Regions from separate parts of the Massilia sp. MP_M2 genome, predicted to be linked through region 1. Evidence: predicted binding sites of a transcription regulator. Region 1 holds the regulator's gene; each other region holds the start of a gene.
The links. Region 1 encodes sigma-54, which starts transcription at its own class of promoters, with help from an activator protein. Its sites were predicted from a motif close to TGGCANGNAANCTGCTTT; they were not measured.

Region 1 (3,277 bases):
AATTCGCTCTCGCCGGCATGCTGGCTGGCGAGAGCGCGGATCGCCGCCTGCAGATCCGCGCCCGGCGTCGCCTCGATCAGCGCCTGCAAGGCCGCCAAATCAGCGCCAGGTACGAACACGTCGGCCAGGCCTACGTACAGCGCATCGGCCGCGCCGATCGTCAAGCCGGTCAAGCCCAGGAACATCCCCAACTGCCCCGGCGCATGCGACAGAAAATGGCTGCCGCCGACATCGGGGAACAGGCCGATATTCACCTCGGGCATTGCCATCTTCGTGCGCTCGGTCACGATGCGCAGGGCGCAATCGGGCCCGCCCTGCGCGATGCCCATGCCGCCGCCCATGACCACGCCGTCCATCAGTGCGATATACGGTTTTGGATAAAAATGGATCAGGTGATTCAGTGCGTATTCTTCGGTGAAAAAATCTTCGAGCAGTGCGCTGCCATCTTGCGGCGAGGCGTTGCCGACCTCGTGGAAGAAGCGGATATCACCGCCCGCGCACAGTGCTTTTTCGCTGCTGCTGGTGATCACCACCGCATCGACGGCGGCGTCAAGCTGCCAGTCGAGCAGGATCGCGGTCAGCGCGCGCACCATGTCCAGCGACAGCGAATTGAGCGCCTTTGGCCGGTCGAGGGTGATGATGCCGGTGCGGTTGGCAATGCGGGTCAGGACGTGTTCGGACATGGCGTGATCCATCGGGAGGAAACACGTATTTTACCGGCAGCGGGATGCAAAAAGGGCGTCTCTGAAAGACGCCCCTGGCGATGGTGACCTGCGCTTGAATCAGGCGGCAGCGACGTCTGCTTCGTCGACGTCCAGGCGTTTGATCGCTGTGCGGTTATGGTCTTTCAGCATCTGCTTGTGCTTCAGGATTTGTCGATCCAGTTTATCCATCAACATGTCGATCGCGGCATACAGGTCTTGCGCGACGCTCGCCACGTGCAGGGTCTTGCCCGACACCTGGACATTGATTTCAGCTTTTTGCCTTTTTTCTTTTTCGGTGAGGTTATCGACGGCCAGGAAGACGTGGGTATCTATGACTTGATCGAAATGGCGAATAATGCGTTCCAGCTTATTCTGAACGTATTCACGGATGGCAGGGGTTACTTCGAGATGGTGACCACTGATGGTGAGGTTCATACACACTCCTTTGAAGATGTCACGTCGCTTGCACCATACAGGAGCTGAAGGCACAGGCTGTATGAGCGGCGTTGTTACAAGGCTTTGCGGAGACTGACGGGGGGGATCTTGAGCGCTTCACGGTATTTTGCGACCGTCCTGCGCGCAATGACCATGCCTTGTTCCCCGAGCATTTCCGCGATCTTGCTGTCGGATAATGGATTCTTAGGGTCTTCTGCTCCTGTCAATTGTGCGATGAGCGCACGGATTGCCGTTGAGGATGCTTCGCCTCCCGCCTCGGTGGCAACGTGGCTACCGAAGAAATACTTCAACTCGAACATGCCGTGCGGGGTCAGCATGTATTTCTGCGTTGTGACACGAGAAATCGTGCTCTCGTGCAGACCTAGTGTATCAGCTATCTCGCGCAAAACAAGGGGCCGCATGGCAACCGCGCCGTGGCTGAAAAAGTTGCGCTGGCGCTCGACAATGGCCTCGGCCACACGCAGGATCGTGTCAAAACGCTGGCGCATATTCTTGATGAGCCACTTCGCCTCTTGCATCTGCGCGCCCATCTGGCTCTCGCTGCGGCCCTGCTTGAGCATCGTGGCGTACAGGCTGTTGACGCGCAGGCGCGGCATCACGTCCGGGTTCAGCGTGACCGCCCAGCCATTCTTGGCGCGCCGCACCATCACGTCCGGCACCACGTAATCTGACACGTTCGACGCGAACGCGGCGCCCGGGTGCGGGTTGCACTGGCGGACCACGGCCTGCACTTCGCGCAGATCTTCATCATCGCAATCGAGTGCTTTTTTCAGCTTGCTGTATTCGCGCTGCGCGAACCAGGTCAGGTACCCTTCGACGATCTTCAGGGCCATGCGGCGCGTGACCATCGGCACGCCCGGCATGCGCCGGATCTGCAGCGCCAGGCATTCGGATGCGCTGCGCGCGCCCACGCCCACCGGGTCCATGCTCTGCACCATCGCCAGCGCGCAGCGCAGTTCGTCCAGGTCGACCTCGAGTTCTTCCGGCAGGCGTGCGTGGATCTCGTCGAGCGGCTCGTCCAGATAGCCGTTGTCGTCCAGCGCGTCGATCACCAGTTCGGCCAGCGCGCGGTCGCGGGTTGAGAGCAGCGTTTCGCGCACCTGTTCCATCAGGTGTTCGCGTAGCGTGATCGCGCATGCCTCCAGCTGCGGGCGGCCGTCTTCGTCGTCGCTGCTGCTACTACTGCCGGACGACGCGCCGCTGCCTTCGTTCCAGTCGGTGTCGGGCCGGTCGCCATCGACCGCGCCGCCTTCGGCGCCCTCGCCCTCGGCCGGTGCGCTGCCCTCGCCTTCGGCCTGCTGGCCCGGCGCCGGCGGCGCCTCGCCCGGCGCCGGCGCATTGTTGATGGCGCCATCGCCCAGCAAGCGCACCGAATGATCGAGCGGATCGTCGAGCCGTTCGAGCAGCGGGTTATCGCCCAGTATCTGCTCGATCTCCTGATGCAGTTCGAGCGTCGACAGCTGCAGCAAGCGGATCGATTGCTGCAGCTGTGGCGTGAGCGCCAGGTGCTGCGAGGTGCGGAGCTGAAGGGACTGTTTCATTGATTGACCATGGCTTACATGCGGAAATGTTCACCAAGGTACACGCGGCGCACCGACTCGTCGGCGATGATATCGTCGGGACGGCCGGATGCGAGCACCGCCCCCTGATTGATGATGTAGGCGCGGTCGCAGATGCCGAGCGTCTCGCGCACATTGTGGTCGGTGATCAGGACCCCGATCTTGCGCTCCTTGAGGAAGCGCACGATGCGCTGGATCTCGATCACGGCGATCGGGTCGACGCCGGCGAACGGCTCGTCAAGCAGCACGAAGCGCGGGTTGGTCGCCAGTGCGCGCGCGATCTCCACGCGGCGTCGCTCGCCGCCCGACAGCGACAGCGCCGGGTTCTCGCGCAGCTTCTCGATCTGCAGGTCGGCCAGCAGGCTGTCGAGGCGGTCGTTGATCTCGGTTTTGGTCAGCGACTTGCCGTTGACCTTTTGCAGTTCGAGCACGGCGCGGATGTTTTCTTCCACCGTCAGCTTGCGAAACACCGAGGCTTCTTGCGGCAGGTACGACAGGCCCAGCACCGCGCGGCGATGGATCGGCAGGCTGGTGATGTCGGTGCCGTTGATGCTGATC
Region 2 (3,277 bases), on a different contig from region 1:
TGACACTGGGCGACATTTCGCGCTCGTTCGCTGACTCGCAGGAATACCGCGATAATTACAGCCACATGGACAGTCGCACCGTGGTCACCAAAGTCTACGACCACCTGTTCGGGCGTGAAGCCGAGGCCGCGGGGATCAAGTATTGGGCTGACCTGATCGACCGTGGTGTCATCGCGATCGACGACGCGGTCCGGGAAATCTCGGACGCGGCCGTCGGTGCCGATGCAATCGTCTTTGACGGCAAGGTGGCCGTCGCCTCGGTCTTCACGCTGCGCCTGGATACGCCAAACGAAGTGGCCGCCTATGGGCGCGATGCGGCGTTCGAGCTGGCGATGGCATTTCTCGCCACCGTCAACGATGCCAGGAGCGCGCTCGATGCGGCGGACCCGGTCGTGGTTGATGCATGGATTGCGCGCATCGTGGGCGCCGACGGCACCGCCATCGAGGATGTGGGCCTGGTGGGCGTGGCGCCGCTGGCTTGAATCAGGCTGCTGCCTCGCCGGCTGCTGCATGGCCGCCGGCGTCGCTGCTGCCGATACAGTGCGCGCATGACACGCCATACACATAGCTCGGCGCGAGTTGCTGGCGCGGCGTCACCACCGCGCGGCAGGCGAAGCACTGCACGGTTTCGGTCGGCTCGAGCTTCGGGTTGAGCGCGGTGCGGTAGTCGAACACGAAGCAGTCGCCCGTGTAGTGCGCGCCGCCGACGTCCTCGAAGTACTTCAGGATGCCGCCCTCCAGCTGGTACACGCGCTCGTACCCGATTTCCTTCATGTGGATCGCCGCTTTTTCGCAGCGGATGCCGCCGGTGCAGAAGGTCACGACTGTCTTGCCGGCCAGCTCATCCTTGTGCTGCGCCGCCACTTCAGGAAATTCGGTGAATTTGTCGATGCGGTAGTCGAGCGTGTTCTCGAACGTGCCGACGTCGACTTCGAAGGCATTGCGCGTTTCCATCATCACGACCTCGACGCCGTCGTCGTCATGACCCTGGTCGAGCCAGCGTTTCAATGTGACAGGATCAACTGCCGGCGCGCGCCCGAGTTCCGGCTTGATCAGCGGCATGCGCATCGTGATGATCTCTTTCTTGATCTTGACCAGCATGCGCTTGTGCGACTGTTCGGTCGACAGGCTTTCTTTCCACGTCAGGTCGGCCAGGCGGGCGTCGCTGCGTACCCAGTCCAGGTACGTGTCGATGTGCTCGCGCGTACCCGACAAGAACATATTGATGCCTTCCGGCGTGAGCAGCACCGTGCCCTTCAGGGCCAGCTCGTTGCACCGCGCCTGATACTGCGGGCGCAAGGTTTCCAGATCGTCGAGCGTGACAAATTTGTAGGCGGCGATATTGACGTACTGTTGAGCGGAAGACATGGCGATAAAGAAGAGCAAGCGGTGAACGGACAGGCCGATATTATAAGTCAGTCAGCCGCGCCAACCAGCAGGGAACGATCGCATGCTTGTCGGATAGATTTACATGATTGCATCAGGGCATTGAGGAATATCAAATAAGTCATTGATTTGTATGGTAGGTAACGCCCTGGCATCAAGTTTGCTTATAGGGGGCGGTGCTGTTCAAACTTTGATCTACTAGGAAACAACAATGATCCGTAATATCGCTCTGCTGGCCCTTTCGCTGACCGCTGGTGCCGCTTCGGCCGCTACTATTCCTGCTACGCTGACCTTCAATTCGGACAGCAACACGGCCTACACCAATGTGATGCCGACAGCCCAGAGCGGCAGCGTGCTGATCGACTTCAGCTTCACCTACACCGGTGCCACGGTCGACAACAACGATTTCCTGGCCCTGTGGTTCGGCAACTCGAACAACCTGTCCCAAGCCTACAAAGGTCCGAACGTCGGCTTCAAGGCAAACTGCGGCACGGGTGGCAGCTGCACCAACGACCTGTTCGCACGCCTGGGCGGCGAGGGTGGTCCTTTCATGAACAACAGCAACCTGGTTGCCGGTACCACCTACAACATCTTCGCGAACCTGTACAAGGCCGCTGGCTCGACGACCTACAACCGCTTCGACATGTGGCTCAATGCAACGGCTAACGAAAAGTCGTCGCTGACCGGCGCTGATCTGATGGCAACCGGCAACTCGAACCTGACGTCGTTCAACACGATCGGCATTCGTACCCTGGGTCTGGACAAGGGCCTGACCGTGAACCTGAATGGTCTGAGCGTCAGCGGACTCGAGAGCGAAGTGCCTGAGCCAGGCAGCGTTGCCCTGATGGGTCTGGCACTGGCCGGCCTGGCATTCACCCGTCGCAACAAGCGCGGCTGATCATCAAGTAGTGCGCGGCTGACCATGTCAGCTGCGCTTCCCCACCCGCCACTGAAGCGGCCCGGGAAGGTTTCTTGAAGCCTCTCAAGCGGCCAGGCGAAGAAGGTTGTAAGAAAGCAATGCAGAAGTGTTGAAAATTTGTCGCCCAGACAATTTTTGTAGTGGAAACCCCACTGGGTTTCGATAAACTTTTGATGTTGCTGTTTCTGATGTTGGCTTTTCTGCATAATAATTCCACGTGGAAATTCTTTCCGCGGGTGAATAACAATGGCAGATCATGACCACTCAAAACGGCTACGCTTCGACTGTAAATTCCTTCTATCTCGCCTTCTATGGCCGTCCTGCTGATCCGGCAGGATTGGCGTTCTGGTCAAAGCAGCTTGCCAGCGCCAACGGCGAACTGAGCGCTATCACCAAGGCATTTTCCTCATCCGAAGAAGCGCAGACCCGTTTTGGCAGCGACACCCTGAACGAGCGCATCACCGAGATATACCAGCAATTGTTCAACCGTGCCCCGGATGCGACGGGCCTGGCGTACTGGGCCAATGCCATCACCAGCGGCAACGCGACCCTCGCCGACGTGTCCATTGCCATCCTCGGAGGCGCCCAAGGCACCGACAAAAGCCTGTCGACGCTGCGCCTGCAGGCGACCGATGCCTTTACTGCAGCAATCGAAGCCGGTGGCAGCGGCTACAGCGGCTACGCATCAATCGAAGCAGCGCGCGTGCTGGTGCGCGCCGTCACGGCTGACAGCAGCGCTGCCGACCTGAATGCACTGGTCGCTGCCGCCGTCTCGTTCGCTGATACCGCCACCAAGAACCCGTCGGTGGTCCAGGCAATTGCCAGCGGTAGCACCCTGCTGGCGCTGTTCGATACCGCTCGCGGCCTGGGTGATCCGGTCGCGCTGGCCCAGGCCTTGGCCGATACCGCCAGGGCGGCCGCAGGCGACCCGGTCACGCTGGAGCAACTGCTGCGCGGCGGTGGCATGGCCCA
Region 3 (3,277 bases), on a different contig from region 1:
GACTTCGACACATTCGACATCCCCAACTTTAATCGCCAGGTCGGCGCGATGATGTCGACCGTCGGCCAGCCCAAGGCCGACGTGCTGGCGCGTATGGCGCGCGACATCAATCCCGACATCGACATCAAGATCTTCCCCGAAGGCGTCCATGCCGACAATCTGGATGCGTTCCTGACCGGCGTCGACCTGTACGTCGATGCGCTCGACTTCTTTGCGTTCGATGCGCGCCAGCAGACGTTTGCGGCCTGCGCACGGCTCGGCATCCCGGCCATCACTGCCGCGCCGCTGGGCATGGGCGCCGCCCTGCTCAACTTCATGCCGGGCAAGATGACGTTCGAGGAGTATTTTGGCTGGGGCGATTTGCCGGAGCAGGAAAAAGCGATCCGTTTCGTGGTCGGCCTGGCGCCAGCTGGTCTGCACCGCAATTACCTCATGGTGCCGGGGTCGGTGAACTTTGCCGAGCGGCGCGGCCCGTCGACCTTCATGGCCTGCCAGCTGTGCGCCGGCATCATCGCCACCGAGTCGCTCAAGATCCTGCTGGGGCGCGGCGACGTGCTGGCGGCGCCTTGGGGCATGCAGTTCGACGCCTACCGCAACAAGCTCAAGCGCACATGGCGGCCGGGCGGCAACCGGCATCCGATCCAGCGTCTGGCGATTGCCATTGGCCGGCGTCAATTCGCGCGCATGGCAGCTGCCGGCCGCTGAACGATTGGTGCGTCGGTTTATCGGCGCATCATGCCGACGGATCGCAGCACGAAAAAAACCACTGTCGTTACCGGCAGTGGTTTTTTTCTTGCTTGAGAACAGGGCCTGCGCAGCAGGCCCGTGATTCTTAGGCAGCTTTCTTGTTGCGGCGACGTGCTGCGTACAGACCCAGCATGCCCAGGCCCAGCAGGCCAACCGATGCTGGCTCTGGCACTTCAGCTGCATCAGAGAACACGACGTCAAGCGAACCGTTAATGGTCTGGGTACCGGTTGGGTTGAAGTTGTTCAGCTGACCCGACTGGAACGACAAGCTGTAGAACGGGTTCGGCGCGATGAAGAAACCAGCGCCAGCAGCGGTCAGATTGAAGGTGGTATTCGAACCGAAGCTGCCGCAGTTGATGCCGCCGTTACCGCAAGTGCTCAGGCCTGGATTCAGAGTACCCAAGCCAGTCAGCGGTTCGCCGGTTGCCAGAATGGTGTCATCACCGCTGCCAGCGATAATAAAGTCACCGCTACCAGTCGTTGGAGCAATGACGGTTGCGCCGACGTTGTTACGTGGAGCATCCAGCATGAACTTCAGGTCGCCAGCCGCGCTAGGAGCAAAATTGAAGGTGGTGATATTGCCGTTTACCGACACAGTACCCGACGCTTTGTACAGAGCGTAAATGCCATAATCAAAACCCAGGCCGGTGTCGCCACCTTCCAGTGGGACATTACCGCCACCGGTGACGAACTGGCCAGCGCGCCAGTACAGGGAAACGTTGAACGTGCCATCTTCGTTAAAGGTAGCGATTTCGGTGTAGTTACCGGTAATCTTGTCGGCCTGGAAGTTAGCAGCCGAACCAACAGGATTGATCGTAAATGGGTTGAACGATGCTGCCTGAGCAGTTGCGCCAGCGAACATTGCTGCTGCTGCGATCGACGTTGCGACGATGGTTTTCTTAAAAGCGTTCATTTTGTAAATCTCCTGGGTTGTCTGGGGTACTGCTCACGAGGCTATATAAGCAATCACCGTGCCAGCTCAGGATATTTGTTTTAAATCAGATGGTTATCTATTCTCATTGATCAAGATCAAATATCAGTGTAAAAAATACCGACAGCATATTTAGCGCCTAAAACCCATGCTGTCAGAGTATTCCTACAGAGGTTTGCGTACCACTACATTCCATGTGTTTCCGGAAGTAAATTCCGAGTGAATCTCATATCCTGCTGCCAACATCTTGGCGCGTAGTTCTTCCACGTGGAACGGGCTGTATAGAATGCCTTTACGGATGCCCCAGTCGTTAATCTTCTGCGCCGCCCAGCGTAGCGGAGCAAATCCTGTTGGATACAGCAGGACATTTGCGGCCATCGTCCCACCCGGCTTGAGCACACGCAGGATGTCGCGCAGCGCCCCGTCGATTGTCGGGAAACAGTGGATCGAGTTGGCAATGTTGGCTGTGTCGAAGCGGTTGTCAGCAAACGGCAACTGGGCTGCATCAGCATGCTGGACCTGGACTTGCGGATTGTTGGCAAAGCGGCGCTTGGCCCCAGCAAGCATCGATGGTGCATAGTCGATGCCAGTCACCTTGACTTGCGGCAGTTTGCGGCGACGACGCCAGTTCAGCACCATTTCGAGCAGGGTTCCGGTGCCACAAGCCACTTCCAGGTGGTCGGGACCGAAGTTCGGCCCAAAGAAGCGCATCTGGGTGCCGATTGTGCTGTTGTAAGCGAAGGTCAGGATGAAAAAACCACGGAGGTCGTACCACCACGGCTCAGAGGAATAGGCTTCAGCGATTTCGTCCCTGGTCTTACCTGTCGTCATGGAGCATCCTCATTTTCAAATACACGAAGCGCTGAATATAGGATGTTCCGCTCAGGCAGGCAAGGCACAAATGCAATCGAGAAATAATTGGCGGACCAGTGCGGGCCCGCCGAAGCGGCAGGACGGCGCGTGAAGAGTCCTTAACCGAGCTGCCGCAGCCGGTTGACGATGCCGGCTTCCTCGCGCGGCGAAAAGAACCATGGGAACAGTGAACGTTCGCCTACGGCCTTGTCCTGCATGCCGCCAAGCTTATTGACCTGCTCGGTGCCATAAGCAGTTGATACCCGCAATAGAACTGCTGGCGCTTGAACGCGTGGATTGTCGCGCGATTCGCAAACCAGCTGGAATCCGAGCATGACTTCGTAGAAACGGCGATGACGCGGATTGACTTCAATGAGAATGTCACTGCAGCCATTCAGATCACGCGCATAGATCAGTGACACATGAAACAGTGATGCAAGCACAGCCTTCGATTTGATTGCCGGGTCGACTGCGAGCTTGATGATCTCGCATACCCGACCGCGCTGGCGAAATGGATCGATATGGTCCTTGAAGACCTGATCAGCGAGCAATCCGATATCCGAATCCATGCCCAGACTTAAGGTCCCGAACACATCGCCAGCATCCGATGCAGTCAGCGTGATCCGATTCGGGTCGGTGCCGATCTGGTGGTTGCCGCTGTAACCACGCCAGGCGTACATCTTACTGATGAGCATGCTCGCGGAATTGCGCTGGGTATCAATGTCGGCAGCGCGAATCCCGAATACG

Region 2: the regulator sigma-54 is predicted to act here: its motif matches at 1,536-1,553, upstream of RCH14_RS18610 (PEP-CTERM sorting domain-containing protein).
Region 3: the regulator sigma-54 is predicted to act here: its motif matches at 1,707-1,724, upstream of pepA (flocculation-associated PEP-CTERM protein PepA).

What each region holds. Positions count from the first base shown of each region.
Region 1 is NZ_JBCHJF010000005.1:87,201-90,477, reverse strand. Features, by position in the region: gene RCH14_RS12925 (enoyl-CoA hydratase/isomerase family protein) at 1-683, opposite strand, end outside; gene hpf (ribosome hibernation-promoting factor, HPF/YfiA family) at 783-1,139, opposite strand; gene RCH14_RS12915 (RNA polymerase factor sigma-54) at 1,214-2,701, opposite strand; gene lptB (LPS export ABC transporter ATP-binding protein) at 2,716-3,277, opposite strand, start outside.
Region 2 is NZ_JBCHJF010000009.1:187,595-190,871, reverse strand. Features, by position in the region: gene RCH14_RS18620 (DUF4214 domain-containing protein) at 1-482, shown strand, start outside; gene RCH14_RS18615 (sulfurtransferase) at 484-1,368, opposite strand; gene RCH14_RS18610 (PEP-CTERM sorting domain-containing protein) at 1,598-2,284, shown strand; gene RCH14_RS18605 (DUF4214 domain-containing protein) at 2,562-3,277, shown strand, end outside.
Region 3 is NZ_JBCHJF010000003.1:146,007-149,283, forward strand. Features, by position in the region: gene RCH14_RS08380 (ThiF family adenylyltransferase) at 1-705, shown strand, start outside; gene pepA (flocculation-associated PEP-CTERM protein PepA) at 833-1,660, opposite strand; gene RCH14_RS08390 (methyltransferase domain-containing protein) at 1,844-2,509, opposite strand; gene RCH14_RS08395 (GNAT family N-acetyltransferase) at 2,650-3,277, opposite strand, start outside.